2 linked regions of the Geobacillus stearothermophilus ATCC 12980 genome follow. The protein of the gene in region 1 binds, or shares a complex with, the protein of each later gene. Links are inferred from orthologs where the notes say so. Each region holds a gene or a part of one and is shown on either strand. Other genes may lie near its edges. The genes, in order: mfd and uvrA.

Region 1 (12,293 bases):
CATTCCCGTATAAACCCATTAACAACGTCGCGACGATAAGCCCGAACGCGACCCCAAGCTTTCGCCCTTCTTTAAGCAGCCCACCGAGCAGCCCAGCGAAGGCAAGCAAGCTCATTTCCAACAAGTTGCCGACGTTCGCTAAGCTCAAAATGAGGCCGGTGACCACTCCGACAGTCGAACCGGTCGCCGCCCCGGCGACAAATGCGAACAGCAGCACGAGATAACGCGACATCACATGCTCAAGCGACAAGCCATACGCCGACCAACCGATCATCCCTGTCAACATCGAGGCAAGCAAAATAATCAATGAAATGATTTCCTCAGCCCGCAAGGCATGTTTGTGTTTCCGGACCGTCAGCAAAGGGATGCTTTGCATAAAAATCAGTGTAAGCACAAGCGAAAGCCCGGCTTCGACAACCGCCATGGCCGTCCCGTAAACCGTCCGCTCCCCGACCCAGTAGTAGGAGATCAGCCATTTCGCTGCCAATGAGACCGCAAAGACGACGAACGGGACGATTTTTAACGATTCGCTGATCACCCTGCGCACCCATCCGTAAATAAAGAGAAAGCCGAAAATGGAAACGCCGACAAACAGCAAAACATCGAACGACAGTGTCAATGCGCCGGCCATTAGGGCAATCAAAGCAAAGGCCGCCTTGTCACGGCGCAACATATAGACGGAAACGAAAAACGGCAGCGCAAACGGGGTCAGCTTCGCCAAAATGAGTGCTCGTCCAAGCAAAAAGCCGACGAGAAGAAGCAAAAATCCTTGATGGACGAACAAGTGGCCAAGGCGCAGCTTCACATGGCGTATCCAACGCGATACGGTCGCTTGCGTGTCATGAATCGGCACTTCCGAAATACGGCGCAACGTCCCTCTTTCTACTCTTTCCATTCCCGATCCTCTCCTTTGCTTTTCTATTACCCCCTATTATATATTTGAAATTGCCAAAAATTTGTCAAAACAACGGAGAAAAATAAAAAATCGTTCGACGTTTTTCCCGACAATGTGCAGGCAACGTTTTTGTTCCGACAGAAGCAGACAAAAACGAAAAACGAGCATGTCGCTTCATGGCGCATGCTCGTTCGTCAATGATGATGACCCGTACGGGATTCGAACCCGTGTTACCGCCGTGAAAGGGCGGTGTCTTAACCACTTGACCAACGGGCCATATTGAATTTTGGTGGCGGTGGAGGGGATCGAACCCCCGACCTCACGGGTATGAACCGTACGCTCTAGCCAGCTGAGCTACACCGCCGTGTGGCAACATTTAATATAATACTGGAGCCCATACCGATTGTCAATATGTATCGTTCCGGAAAATACATCCTTTCTTTCGCCAAACCCAACAAAGAAGCATCCATGACCATGGATGCTTTGTTGTCCCCCTATTCGTCATCTTTCCGGCATTCATTCAGCAGCAAGTTACCCGCGTCTCGATCCACGACCTCCCCGCTTCGATTCGGTATGGCGGCGCAACGACGCCAATCGGTCTTCACTCTCTTTCAGGAAACGGCTGATTTTTTGCTCTAAGCTGTCAGCCGCAGAGCGGTCATGCGCCCGGCGCGGCCGCTGCGAAGAAGGCGTATCCTTTGCTTTGCGAATGGACAAGCCGATCTTTCCGTCTTGGCCGACGTTAATGACTTTGACATACACCGTGTCGCCGACTTTCAAATGGTCGTTGATATCTTTGACGTAGTTATCGGCTACCTCGCTGATATGAACGAGTCCTGTCACACCTTCCGGCAGCTCCACAAACGCCCCGAATTTCGTAATGCCTGTGACTTTGCCTTGTAACTTGCTGCCTACTTCAATCGACATAAAAAAAGTGCTCCTCCTTAAAACGCTTTAAAGATGGTGTTGATTTCATTATAGCGAATAAAAAAAATAAGTGTCAATATGACGAATGCCCGTATTGAACGGGCATTGGAGGGATTTGTTACTTTTCGGGCAACACAAAAATAATTTCCCCATCCTTTGACAAATAATATTTTTTTCGCGCCAGCTCAGCGATGTAGTCATCATCATGCAGCCTTTTCATTTCCTCTTTCATCTGCTTTTTCTGGCGTTTCAGTTCCGCAAGCTGTTTGGTCAACCTTTCTTTTTCCGCCCTTTTCGCATCAACCGTCTTTGCCTGCAGGTGCAAAGCATAGACAAGGACGGAGGCGACCACGGCCAACAGCAACGACCAAAAGGCAAAACGGATGGCCAAAATTCGCCGTCTTCGCGACGCCCTCCGCTGTTTCTCCTCCTGCTCGGCCGCATACGTCGATGCCAGCTTCGTCACGTTTGTTCTCCTGGGCATGTTCATTGCCTTTGCACCTCTTTTACTTTCGCCATTTCGCCAGCCACATGCCTATTTTCTCTTGTGTATTCTTGATTTGTCCAGCAAATCCCTTCAAACGGCGAAAAAATTTTTCCACCCAGGCCCGGCGGGACGGCGGAATCCGCCGCCAAACGGCGATGCCCGTCCAACGAAACGGGGCAAACAGAAGAACAACGGCTTTCCAAACCGCAAGCAACAAAAATCGTCCCATCCATATCACAAGCCGCCAGGCAAACAAAAGAAGCGCAAGCGCCATTTGCCCGAGAAGAACGAGCGGGCGGATCACGATGTAACGGAACAGCTGGGCGATGATGTTTCCGGTTCTGACCGCCAGCTGAATGAGCCATTCCAGCACCCGAACGTACAACGAACGGAGCAGGCTTTGATAGGCGGCATAGCCGCACAACAGCGCCAAAAACAGATAAAAGCGAAGCTCGCCATTGTTGACGAGCAGCAACACATAAAATACGAGAAGCGCCTGCACCGCCCAAAACAGTACATCGTTCACGAAAACGAGCCAGTGCGCCCGTTCACGCCGGTTGAGAAACCGATTGTACGTGTCCAGCGCCATGCCGAGCCAGCCCCCCATGCCAATCATCGCGAGCATGGTGAGGAACTGTGTGGTGATGGTCATTTGAACAACTTGCTAAAGAATCCTTTAGCCTTCTCCTGATGATCGTCTAAGTAAACGAGGTCAAAAATGCGCCCTTTAATCGAAACGACGCCTTTGTCGACATCTAAGTTTTTCATTTGCAAATTCTGCCCGCGGATCGCCAAAAAACCCATGACCGTCTCAAGCAAAAACTCCTCATTGTCAAAGCTTTCCACTTGTTTGACCCCGGTAATGTCAAGGAGGCGCCGGCCGCGCATGATCACGTCGTGTTCTTGGACCGGGCCTTTGTTCGTGTTTCCGCCAAATTCCTCATGTCGGTTCATGTTCATCCCCCGCATTTCCGATTTAGAATGAAAGCCGGCTAGGCCGCCCGTTGTTTCTCATCCGCTGTCTGTACCATATGTATGTCAGCGGGGGATCGTTTAGAACAAGCCTTAAGGACAAAGTGAACCCCCACCGCCTGCGCTTCACTTAGAGGCGGGGGCTTCCAGCGCCTTGTGCGTGCTCCGCTGAACGGCAGCCCTGCACAGGAATCCTTGACGCTTCCCTTCGTTCCGAAGGCGCCCGTTCGAACAAGAACCGAATGATATTCAATTGGCGATTGCCGGCCGAAATTCACTTCCCCCTATTCACTAGGCTTCGCCCTTCGCGCTCCCTGAGACAGGAGACGTCTTTCGGAAATCCGTTAAACGCCGCCTTGATCCGGATCAGGGGCCGTCCGTTCCTCGCGAACGAGCTCGTACATTTCGGCTGCCTCTTCTTTTTTCACCGTTTCTTTTACACTAGTCACTTTTACCGTTACCCGTTTTTGCCCGAACTGAATCGTCAGTTCATCGCCGATTTTTACATCTGAACTTGCCTTCGCGACGTGGCCGTTGATCCACACCCGGCCTTGGTCGGCGACTTCTTTTGCCAATGTGCGGCGTTTAATGAGGCGGGATACTTTTAAAAATTTATCAAGGCGCATGCCCTTTCCCCCTTACTGTTCGTTTTCTTTTGCTTCTTCCCAAAAGCGGTCGAGCTCAGCGAGCGAGAACGATGTGATCGGTCGGCCGCTTTTTCGCACTTGCTCCTCAATGTAGGCGAAGCGGCGGGCGAATTTGTCGTTCGCCATCTGCAATGCTTCTTCGGGTTGAATATCATAATAGCGGGCAAGGTTGATAAGCGCAAACAATACGTCGCCGAACTCGCTGACGAGCGCCGCGCGGCGGCCGCCCGAAGCTTCAGCCCGGAACTCCGCCATTTCTTCCTCTACCTTTTCCCAAATGGGAGCGGCATCGTCCCAGTCAAAGCCGACGTTTGCTGCTTTTTTCTGCAGCTCATACGCCCGCATCGTCCCCGGCAGGCTTTTTGGAACATCCGCTAAAATCGACGCTGGCCGGCCGGTCCCTTTTTCCTTCTCCTTAATTTTTTCCCAGTTCGCTGTAACTTGCTCAGCTGTTTCAGCCGTCGCATCGCCAAATACGTGCGGATGGCGGCGAATCATCTTCGCAGTCAATGTCCGGATGACGTCATCAATCGAAAACATCCCACGGTCAGCGCCGATCTGGGCATGGAGCATCACTTGCAGCAGCACGTCACCGAGCTCTTCGACCATATGGTCATCGTCATCATCGTCAATGGCTTCAAGCAACTCATACGCCTCTTCAAGCAAGTACCGCTTCAGCGACGCATGCGTCTGCTTCCGGTCCCACGGGCAGCCGTGCGGCCCTCTCAACGTCGCGATGACGCGGCGCAACGTTTCAAACCGATGGTATAGCAGCGGCTCATCCTTGACCGGCGGCACATAGACGCTCGTTAAATTGTCAAGCGCCGCCTGACGGTCCAATTCATAGAGCGGCACTTGCTTCACTTGTTCGCTCTTCGTCCCGGCCGCGGTCACAATATAGACCGGATAGTCGTCCGGAAGCTGTTCCATCAGCGACAGTTTCACATTCGAAGCGACGAACGGGTCGTACACTTGGCAAAAGACAGCATGCAGCGATGGCGACCATTCGTCCCCTTGGAAAGCGGTCGCATCCAACAGCTGGAACCCCTCGATTGGATCAATGCGCACCGCTGTAAACAACGCATCTAAAAAGCTTTGCCCGCCCTCGATGACCACCCGGCAATCGCCGCGTTGCTCCGCTTCCAACAACAGCTGCACCGTCCGTTCGGCGACAAGCGGATGGCCAGGGACAGCGTAAAACACATCCCCGTGTTTTGCCTGCTCGATGAGAGTGCCGGCAATTTCTTCATATACATCAGCAAATTGCTCATGCTTTTCGTAAACATCATCAAACGATGTAAACGCGATGCCCTCTTCTTGAAGCCCTTCGGCCGCCGGATGCTCCTTCGTCCGCAAAAAAAGCGGATGCGCCTTTTTTAGCTTTCGATACACGCCGACCGTCAGCTGCTCCACATCCCCGGCGCCAAGGCCGAAAATATAAATCGTATTCACCGCTGATCACCTGCTTCCTAATCGTAAATGAAATTTGTGAACGAACGGGAGAGCGGACAACTCTTGTTCGGAAAATACACTCCCCCTCACGATGCATGCGATATAGACAGCCGCGCCGAGAACGACGCCGCCAAGCGCCTCGGCGGACGCCCATAGGCGTCCCCCGCCTGAAGCGTCCATTAACCATGTATACAACTTCAGCACCGCCATCATGGCGACAGCCGCCTTCACAATTGGATATATGCATACTCGCGCGCGCGCTGACCGGTATTCACGCGGCAAACGCACGTATAAGAAGCCTGCCATAAGCGCATAAGCCCCTGTTGTCGCCAAGGCGGCGCCAAGGGCGCCGAACGACGGCACAAGCCAGCGCATAAGGACGATTTTCCCTGCCAAAGCCGCCGCCACGCCGGCCGCCGCTGTCCACTCTTTCCCCATTCCTTGCAATAAAGCGGAGGCAGTCAACGCCATCGTCGCAAAAAAGACAGAAGCGGACAAGACGGCAAGGACCAACGAACCGCGGTCGTTTTCAAACAGCATGGTGTTGATCGGGCGAATGAGGCAAATGAGCCCCGATGAAGCGCCGACGCCGATGACCGCGGCGAACCGGATCGGCAACATGCTGTGCAGAAAGGACGGCTCCCGCCCGCGCCGCATGCCGGAAACGAACGGAACAAGCGCCAATGAAAGCGATGTGCCGACAGCCGTGCCAAGCTGAATCAGCGGCTGGCCGCGGTCGTACACCCCTTTTAACTCTTTCACCTCATTCAACTCCAGCCCGGTTTCTTGGAGAAGCGGGACGAACAAAAACGAGTCGACGAGCGGAACAAGCGTCAACACCATGTTGGTGAAACAAATGACCGTTCCAACTGTAAGCAAATGCCATCCCGCCTGTCGCACCGAGCCGGGCGGCGTATGCCCGGCCGGTTTTTGCCGTCCGCGCCGGACCAGATAAAAGAGCAAGATGAGAAGCGCGGCCGCCATGCCCGCCAACGTCCCGCCGACCGCAGCCATGCCGCACGCATAGGCGTCAGCGCCGCGCTTGATCGCCCAATAAGACAACCCTAAAATCGCCGTCACACGCACCGTCTGCTCGCCGACTTGGGACACTGCCGTCGGCGCCATGTCATGGCGCCCTTGAAAAACGCCGCGCAACACCGCAATGAGCGGAAAGAATAAGCATGAAAATGAAAGCACCCGCACCAACCCTTCAAGCTGCCTGTCGCCCATCCATAACGAAATGGCGCCGGCTCCTATATATAACACGGCAAACAACACCGCTCCCGCCCCGCCCAACAGCAGCAGCGCGATGCGGCCGACAGCGGCCGCTCCCGCCTCGTCCCGCGCCGCCAGCCGCTCAGCGATGAGCTTCGAAATGGCAACCGGGTAACCGGTCAGCGACAGCGCGACAACGATTCCATAAATGGGGTAAACTTGTTGGTAAATATAAAAACCGACATCCCCGACCATATTTTGATACGGGATGCGGTAGAGCGCGCTTAACAGCTTCGTAAGCAAAGTGGCAGCAGTCAAGGCAGCTGCACCTTTCCATACGTTTCCCATGCCCCTTATCCTCCCGCTTGTATGGCGCCAGATGGCGAACAGTCCATCAAGAGCACTGGCCGCACAAACCGTCAACATTACCGCAACAAACGGCTACGCTCGATATTATAGCGCAATGCAGGCGATGAGACAAAAGCGGGAGCCGCCCATCGGCCATGGCCTCAGTCCAGCGGAACGGGAACGGACCAACCAACATAGCAACCCCATTGCAGACAAAGCAGAAAGGAAAAGATCCCGACCTTCTCCCATCAACGATAAATGTGCGGCCCGATCAAAAAGGGTGTCCCGATCTTTTGGGACACCCTCTTTTTGCGTTCCATTTATTGTTCCATTTGCCGGGCCAAAAAGCTGGCCGCTGTTTCCACTGCTTTATGTTCAACTTCGCCGAGCGTTTTCTCGCGCGATAAAATGATGACGGCTCCAATCGGATCGCCGTTGGCCACAATCGGGCCGATCGTATACGACTTCAACGTTTCCGTCATCCCGTCGACCAGCTCGACCTCGCCCTCCTCCGTATGGAGAACGGAGTTGCGATCTTCCATGGCTCTCTCCACTAACGGGCTGACGCTTTTGTTCATGTATTCTTTTTTCGAAACACCGGCAACGGCAATAAATACGTCGCGGTCGCAAATGAGCACCGGCTGTCCGAGGCTGTCAAACAGCGCCTCGGCGTACTCCTTGGCAAAGTCGCCGAGCTCACTGATCGGCGAATATTTTTTCAAAATGACCTCTCCATCGCGATCGACAAATATTTCGAGCGGATCTCCTTCGCGAATGCGTAATGTTCTGCGAATTTCCTTCGGAATTACAACCCTGCCTAAGTCGTCAATCCGACGAACAATACCGGTTGCTTTCATGCCTTGTATACCCTCACTTTCATCTAGGATTTGAAGGATACTCCGATGAACCCTGTTGTAATGGGGAATTCACCATTGTTGTCATTAGTATCCTTCACAATCCACGTTCTATGCACGATGAAAGTGATTTTGGCCATTTTAGTAAAATTGCCCATCCTTCACTATCGCCACATCAGCAAAACCGTAAACGTATAAAATGAACATAACGCCTCATTTTTTCTTTATAGCTAGGCGATGATCGACTTTTCGTTTTTCACTCCGGACAATTCCCTCAACGTCTCATATAAAATCGCCAGCCACTCGTGCGCTTTCATTTGCTTAATGTAAAGCACAATTTTCAGCTTCACCCCCTCCATGCCAAACCCAAACAGGCGCCCGTACTGCCGGCCGACGCCGGACAAGCGCTGAATCTCCACCGTTTTCGACGCTTCTTCAGTGAATAGAATGTCAACTTGCTGCTTATGTTGCTTAATCGATTCAACACCGAGCTGTTTCGCCAGCACTTTGATCTCGGCAATCTGTAGCAAATAGGCGACGGCATCCGGATAATCGCCGAAGCGGTCCACCATCTCTTCGCGCAGCGCTTCAACATCTTCGAGCGTCTCGACCGCTTTAAACCGCTTGTACATCTCGATTTTTTGCAGCCCATCGGAAATGTAGGCATCCGGAATGTAGGCGTCGACTTCCACGTCGATCGTCACTTCCGGCCGCTCGTCTTCTCGTTTCAAGCCGCGCCGTTTTTCGATCGCCTCTTTCAACATTTGCGAATATAAGTCAAATCCGACCGAGTCGATAAAGCCGTGCTGTTCAGCGCCGAGAATATTGCCGGCGCCACGGATCGACAAGTCACGCATGGCGATTTTAAAGCCGGAGCCAAGCTCGGTGAACTCTTTAATGGCTTGCAGCCGTTTTTCCGCCGTTTCATTCAGCACTTTGTCTTTCCGGTAGGTGAAATACGCGTAGGCAACGCGGTTCGAACGGCCGACGCGCCCGCGCAGCTGGTACAGCTGCGACAGCCCCATCCGGTCGGCATCGTACACGATGAGTGTATTGACGTTTGGAATATCGACGCCTGTCTCAATAATCGTCGTCGTCACGAGCACGTCATATTGTCCTTCCAAAAACGCTAAAATCGTTGATTCAAGTTCGGTTTCTGACATCCGCCCGTGCGCGAACGTGACGCGTGCTTCCGGGACAAGCTGGGCGATTTCTTCCGCTTTCAAGTCGATGTCTTCAATATGGTTGTAGAGGAAAAACACTTGCCCATCGCGGGCGAGCTCACGTTCAATCGCCTCTTTGACAAGCTCCGGCGTATATTCCATGACATACGTCTGCACCGGGAACCGGTTTTCCGGCGGCGTCTCGATGATCGATAAATCGCGCACGCCGATCATCGACATATGAAGCGTCCGCGGAATCGGCGTCGCCGTTAAGGTGAGCACGTCGATATTCGCTTTCAGCTGCTTGATTTTTTCTTTATGCGCCACGCCAAACCGCTGCTCCTCGTCGATGATGAGCAACCCTAAATCCTTAAACTTGACATCCTTCGACAGCAGCCGGTGCGTGCCAATGACCATATCGATTGTGCCGTCTTTCAACCCTTTGATCGTCTCCGCCTGCTGTTTTTTCGTGCGGAACCGGTTGAGCAGCCCGACGTTAATCGGAAATCCTTGAAACCGCTCACGAACCGTTTCGTAATGCTGCTGAGCCAAAATCGTCGTCGGCACAAGAAAAGCGACTTGCTTGCCGTCCATAATGGCTTTAAACGCCGCGCGCAGCGCCACTTCCGTTTTCCCGTAGCCGACATCGCCGCAAAGGAGGCGGTCCATCGGCTTTTCGCTTTCCATATCGCGCTTAATTTCTTCAATCGACCGGAGCTGGTCTTCCGTCTCTTGATATGGAAACGCGGCCTCAAATTCGCGCTGCATTTCCGTGTCCGGCGAAAACGCGTACCCCTTGCTCGCCTCGCGCTCGGCATACAACTTGATCAAATCTTCCGCGATATCTTGAACAGACGATTCCACTTTCTTTTTGACTTTTTTCCATTCCGAGCCGCCAAGCTTATAAATTTTCGGCTCTTTTCCTTCCGAACCGACGTACTTTTGCACTTGATCCATTTGGTCGACCGGGACGTACAGCGTGTCGCCGCCTTGATATTGGATATGGATGTAGTCTTTATGCACTCCATTGATTTCTAACGTCTCGATGCCTAAATATTTTCCGATGCCGTGGTTGACATGGACGACGTAATCGCCGACTTGCAGTTCAGCGTAGCTTTTAATCCGCTCGGCGTTGGACAGCTTTTGCCGGCGCACCGGGCGTTTCGCTCGCTTCTTAAACAGTTCCTCTTCCGTAATGACAGCCAGCTTTTGCAGCGGCAGCTCAAATCCTGTATTTAAATCGCCTTCGAGAAGTTGGCATTTGCCGTAAAGCAGTGCGGCCTCAGGCGGAAGCGGCGCTGCATCGACCCCATAATCTTCCAAAACTGACTGCAGCCTTTTTGCCCGTTCGGCATCCGGCGCCAAAAAGACGACGGCGTAATTCGCTTTCTTCCAACGCTCGACTTCAGACTGGAGAAGCGCCATTTGTCCGTGGAAGTTTTGCATTTGCTTGCACGTAATATTGACGACATTTTGCGGATGGGTATAAGGCGCATGGCGCAAAAACAAGGACAAATAAACCCGCTGGAATCGATGTTTTTTCAACAATTCAGAAAGTGAGTGTGAAATGGGCACATCATGAATGATTTTCCCGCTGTCAAGCAGGCTTGTATACCAATCCGCTTCTTCGCGGTCGAGCCGCTCCGCCGTCTCCTGCAACCGGCTCATTTCATCCATCAGCAGCACGCCGTCTTCCGGCATATAATCTAGCAAACTTGAAACGTTCTCATAGAAAAGGGACATATATTTATATTGTTGCTCGATTTCCCGGCCCTCGCGCAACTGTTCCAATTCGGCATGGATCTGTTCGTACATCCGCTGCTTGGCGGCGTCATCCTTCATTTTTTCGAGGCTGGCCGCCAAACCGGCTTCAATTCGTTCAATCCCCCGCTGCCGCGTCCCCTCGTCGAGAATGATTTCGTCGGCTGGGCCGATGGCGATACTCTCTACTTGCCCGTGCGAGCGCTGATCATCGGGGGTGAACGTGCGAATCGATTCGATTTCCGTATCAAACAGCTCGATCCGGTACGGGAGCTCGGCCGTGAGCGGATAAATATCCACGATGCCGCCGCGGATGCTGAACTCCCCAGGGGCGGAAACAGTTGCCACCCGCTTGTATCCCATTTGGACAAACCGCTGTTTATACTGCTCGAGATCCAGCTCTTGTCCAACCGTGAACGTGAACAAATACTGTTTCCAAAGCGATGGCGGCGGCAGCAAGCGCCGCAGGCCGGCGACCGGACAGACGACGATCCCCTTCCCGCCTTGCACCCAATGGTTCATAATTTCGAGGCGTTGTGCCTTCAGCTCCGGACTGGCGACTGCCATTTCGGCGGCGATCACTTCATCGACGGAATACAGAAACACCTCGTCCGGACCGAGCAGCGAAACGAGGTCATCATACATTTTTTGCGCCTGAAACAAGTTGTAAGCCACTACGAGCAACGGGCGTCCCGTTTCCTTATAAAGCGTGGAAACAAAAACAGACCGGGCCGACCCCGACAGCCCGGCGACAAGCTGTTCTTTCAGGCGGGCGTGGATTCCTTCTATGATGGTGCGAACATCTTGGTTCTCAGCTAAATAGCGATGCAATGAAAGCACCCCTATTCTCCCTCCTCTCAATGCTAGTTTCTTTCTCTTTCCACGTTCAGCCAAAACATAAAAATGCTTTGGTCGCCCAAAGCTGCGCCTAATGGATAAATTTTTCGTATTGATGCCACTCCGGATTTCGCGCCAACGCTTCTTGACAGTCTTCGCAAATGGTTTTGACGTGAATATCCCCGTTCGGCTTGTACGAAATCATATCAAGCCGTTCCTCTTCCGTTAAATGGTGGAATCCGAGCTTTTCGCTATAGACGGATACCTGTTCAATAGTTCCGACTCTGGCGCCGCAATGGCGGCAATAGTAATGCAATGCCATCGAAGCAAACCTCCTCACTGGGCTGTTCCGTCCGCAGGGCGGATGGAGCCGGCGCCCCATGCCTTCCGTACTCACATTGTGCACCAGTTTGGAGGAAAATATTCACTTGTTAACCCGTGGTGCTAGATAAACTTGATCAAGCATAAAAATAGCCCTTGCTGGCGGATCTCCAGTAGAATGAAAGTGTCACCCAACATTCGAAAGGAGAGATCCCCCATGCAAGAGCACTTTCATTTTACTACAGATCCAGCCAAACTTCAAAAACAATATGCCGCTATTTTCTGTTTTGTTTCTGCCCAACTGTCGTTGATTCAAATGTATCTTCATCGCCGCAACCGTCACTTGGTCAAGCAAGAAGACGAAGTGGTCATGGCGGTTCACCTTTTGGGGAAGCTGCTGGGCTTTTCTTCCGA
Region 2 (3,683 bases), 2.4 Mb from region 1 along the record:
ACTTGAATCCCTTTTATGACATTCCAAACAATGACAACAAGATTCACCGCCCCAGCAACGAGGAACCCAAGCCAGACGAGCCCGCCGCCAAAAAGAAGCGATTCCTCGCCCCAATGGCCGAACAGCACCGGCGACGCGGCCAACGCAATGAACAAGAGGATCGTAACGGCCGGAATCAAATGCGACACGAGCGACCGCTTCGCATGGCGTTTGACTTCAAGATCTTCGACAACAAAATAGACGACAATCGGCAAAATGAACGGCGCAAAAAAGACGCTGAAATAACAAAGCGCGGATAACACTTTGTTCGTCGACAATCGGCAATCCCCTTTCCAAGTTTCCTTTACCTGTATATACGACGGCCGCTAGGAAAAGTTTCCTGCCGACGGCAAAAAAAGGCGGAGGCCGCCGGTGTCCCAAGCGGCGGACAAAGCCGCAAAGGCCTTTACGCCTTCGCCGCTTCATATTGCGCCTGCATGCGCGCCCGGTCGCGTTCGAGAATCGGTTTTAAGTAGCGGCCGGTGTGCGATGCCTCGACCTCGGCCACCTCTTCCGGCGTGCCGACGGCCACGATTTGCCCGCCGCGGTCGCCGCCCTCTGGGCCTAAATCAATAATATAGTCCGCGGTTTTGATGACGTCCAAATTATGCTCGATGACAAGCACGGTATCACCGTTGTCGACGAGCCGATGGAGCACGTCAAGCAGCCGGGCGATGTCATCGACATGAAGCCCGGTCGTCGGCTCGTCCAAAATGTAGAGCGTCCGGCCGTTGGAGCGGCGGTGAAGCTCAGCGGCGAGCTTGACGCGCTGCGCCTCGCCGCCCGAGAGCGTTGTCGCCGGCTGACCGAGCTTCATATACCCAAGCCCGACGTCATAGAGCGTCTCGAGCTTGCGTTTGATTTTCGGGATCGAGGCGAAAAAGTCGAGCGCATCTTCGACCGTCATGTCCAAGACATCGGCGATGTTTTTCCCTTTATACGTCACCTCGAGCGTTTCACGATTGTACCGTTTGCCGTGGCACACTTCGCACGGGACGTACACGTCCGGCAAAAAGTGCATCTCAATTTTGATGATCCCATCGCCATGGCACGCCTCGCAGCGCCCGCCTTTGACATTGAAGCTGAACCGCCCTTTTTTGTAGCCGCGCACTTTCGCTTCGTTCGTTGAGGCAAACACGTCGCGGATGTCGTCAAACACCCCGGTGTACGTCGCCGGGTTCGACCGTGGCGTGCGGCCGATCGGCGACTGGTCGATGTCAATCACTTTGTCGAGATGCTCCAGCCCGCGGATGTCGCGATGCTCGCCCGGCTTGGCTTTCGCCCGGTTGAGCTTTTGCGCCAGCGCCTTATACAACACTTCGTTGACAAGCGTGCTTTTGCCCGAGCCCGACACCCCGGTGACAGCGACAAACGTGCCGAGCGGGATGTTCACCGATACGTTTTTCAAGTTATGCTCGCGCGCGCCGACCACCTCAAGCCAACGTCCGTCCGGACGGCGCCGCTCGGCCGGAATCGGGATGAATTTTTTTCCTGACAAATACTGGCCGGTGAGCGAGTTCGGATTGTCCATCACCTCTTCCGGCGTGCCGGCGGCGACGACCTCGCCGCCGTGGATGCCCGCCCCCGGGCCGATGTCAATCAAATAGTCCGCGGCTAGCATCGTATCCTCGTCGTGCTCCACGACAATGAGCGTATTGCCGAGGTCGCGCATGCTTTTCAACGTCGCGATCAAGCGATCGTTGTCGCGCTGATGAAGCCCGATCGACGGCTCGTCGAGGACGTACAGCACCCCCGTCAGCCGCGAGCCGATTTGCGTCGCCAAGCGGATGCGCTGCGCCTCGCCGCCGGAGAGCGTGCCGGCTGAACGGCTGAGCGTCAAATAGTCGAGGCCGACGTTTTGCAAAAAGCCGAGCCGGTCGCGAATTTCACGCAAAATAAGGCGGGCGATTTGCGCCTCTTTTTCGGTCAGCTCGAGCCCGTCAAAAAAGGCGAGCGCCTCGGTCACCGACATGGCGGTGACCTCGCCGATATGCTTGCCGCCGACAAGGACGGCCAGGCTTTCTTTTTTCAGCCGGTAGCCTTGGCATGTCGGACACGGTTGTTCCGCCATATACTTTTCCATCTGCTCGCGAATGTAATCGGAGCTTGTCTCCCGGTAGCGGCGCTCGATGTTGCGAACGACGCCTTCAAATGCGATGTATTGTTCACGCACTTGGCCAAAATCGTTCGTATAGCGGAAATAAATCGGCTCACCGCCGCTGCCGTACAAAATTTTCGCGAGCTGCTCTTTCGGCAACTCCTTCACCGGCACGTCCATCGGGATGCCGTAGTGGCGGCACACAGCTTCGAGCAGCTGCGGGTAGTATTGCGAGCTTTGCGGCTCCCACGGAGCGATGGCGTGTTCTTTTAACGTCAGCTCATCGTTCGGGATGACCAAATCGAGATCCACTTCGAGCTTCACCCCGAGCCCGTCGCAGTCCGGGCAGGCGCCGAACGGACTGTTGAACGAAAAGAGGCGCGGTTCAAGCTCCCCGATCGAAAAGCCGCAGTACGGACAAGCGTGCTTTTCACTGAACAAGAGCTCCCCCTCGCCGATCACGTCAACGACCACTTTGCCGTCGGCGAGCTTCAGCGCCGTCTCCAACGAATCGGCAAGCCTTGATGCGATGCCGTCCTTGATGACAACCCGGTCGACGACGACATCAATCGAATGTTTTTTGTTTTTTTCCAGCTCAATGTCCTCCGTCAACTCGCGCATCTCACCGTCAATGCGAACGCGCACATACCCTTGTTTGCGAATATCCTCCAATGTCTTGGCGTGCGTCCCTTTTTTTCCCGAGACGATCGGCGCCAAAATTTGCATTTTCGTCCGCTCCGGGTAAGCAAGCAGCCGGTCGACCATTTGCTCGATCGTCTGCGATTGGATTTCAATGCCGTGCGTCGGACAAACAGGGCGGCCGATGCGGGCGAATAGAAGCCGCAAGTAATCGTAAATTTCTGTCACCGTGCCGACGGTTGAGCGCGGGTTGCGGCTCGTCGTTTTTTGGTCGATCGAAATGGCCGGCGACAATCCTTCAATCGCATCGACGTCCGGTTTTTCCATCTGCCCTAAAAACTGGCGGGCGTACGCCGACAGCGATTCGACGTAGCGTCGCTGACCTTCCGCGTAAATCGTATCAAACGCCAGCGACGACTTCCCCGACCCGGACAGCCCGGTCAAGACGACGAGCTTGCCGCGCGGGATTTCAACGTCAATGTTTTTCAAGTTGTGGGCGCGCGCCCCTTTGACAATGATTTTCTCCATTCCGTTCACCCGGCCATCATCCTTCCGCTTTCAATTCGAAAATGACGTCGCGCAGCTGGGCGGCCCGCTCGAAGTCGAGCGCTTTGGCCGCCTCTTTCATCTCCGTCTCGAGCGTTCGAATCAGCTCTTCCCGCTCTTGTTTCGTCATCGCTGCCGCCGGCTTCGCCTCGTACATCTCCGTCTCTTCCGCCGCATACGTCGCGCGGATGACGTCGCGAATCTCCTTTTTCACCGTGCGCGGCACGATGCCGTGCTTTCGGTTGTACTCTTCTTGAATCGCGCGGCGCCGCTTCGTCTCTTGAATAGCGATTTCCATCGATTTCGTCACTGTATCGGCGTACATGATCACATGGCCGTTCGCGTTGCGCGCCGCCCGGCC

What was found.
Region 2: the proteins of mfd (region 1) and uvrA are in contact, whole or in part, in a crystal structure (PDB 4DFC), measured with the Escherichia coli proteins. The link is inferred for Geobacillus stearothermophilus ATCC 12980 from one-to-one orthologs.

Annotation. Positions count from the first base shown.
Region 1 is NZ_CP128494.1:57,660-69,952, reverse strand. Bases 7,828-11,894 are described here. They hold mfd (transcription-repair coupling factor), read right to left. Parts: upstream 11,562-11,894; coding sequence 8,028-11,561; downstream 7,828-8,027. Other genes in these bases: fin (anti-sigma-F factor Fin), read right to left, coding at 11,650-11,880. Outside these bases: spoIIE (stage II sporulation protein E), read right to left, coding at 1-895; QSJ10_RS00335 (S1 domain-containing RNA-binding protein), read right to left, coding at 1,427-1,822; QSJ10_RS00330 (FtsB family cell division protein), read right to left, coding at 1,941-2,312; spore cortex biosynthesis protein YabQ, read right to left, coding at 2,329-2,961; sporulation protein YabP, read right to left, coding at 2,958-3,263; QSJ10_RS00315 (RNA-binding S4 domain-containing protein), read right to left, coding at 3,626-3,907; bifunctional methyltransferase/pyrophosphohydrolase YabN, read right to left, coding at 3,920-5,380; QSJ10_RS00305 (putative polysaccharide biosynthesis protein), read right to left, coding at 5,387-6,943; spoVT (stage V sporulation protein T), read right to left, coding at 7,264-7,800; QSJ10_RS00285 (IS982-like element ISGsp1 family transposase), read left to right, coding at 12,097-12,293. UniProt on the Escherichia coli protein: Couples transcription and DNA repair by recognizing RNA polymerase (RNAP) stalled at DNA lesions. Mediates ATP-dependent release of RNAP and its truncated transcript from the DNA, and recruitment of nucleotide excision repair machinery to the damaged site.
Region 2 is NZ_CP128494.1:2,484,069-2,487,751, forward strand. What follows is about bases 246-3,683. They hold uvrA (excinuclease ABC subunit UvrA), read right to left. Parts: upstream 3,305-3,683; coding sequence 446-3,304; downstream 246-445. Other genes in these bases: QSJ10_RS13605 (magnetosome magnetite crystal formation protein family), read right to left, coding at 246-317; uvrB (excinuclease ABC subunit UvrB), read right to left, coding at 3,321-3,683. In the rest of the region: more of QSJ10_RS13605, read right to left, coding at 1-245. UniProt on the Escherichia coli protein: The UvrABC repair system catalyzes the recognition and processing of DNA lesions. UvrA is an ATPase and a DNA-binding protein. A damage recognition complex composed of 2 UvrA and 2 UvrB subunits scans DNA for abnormalities.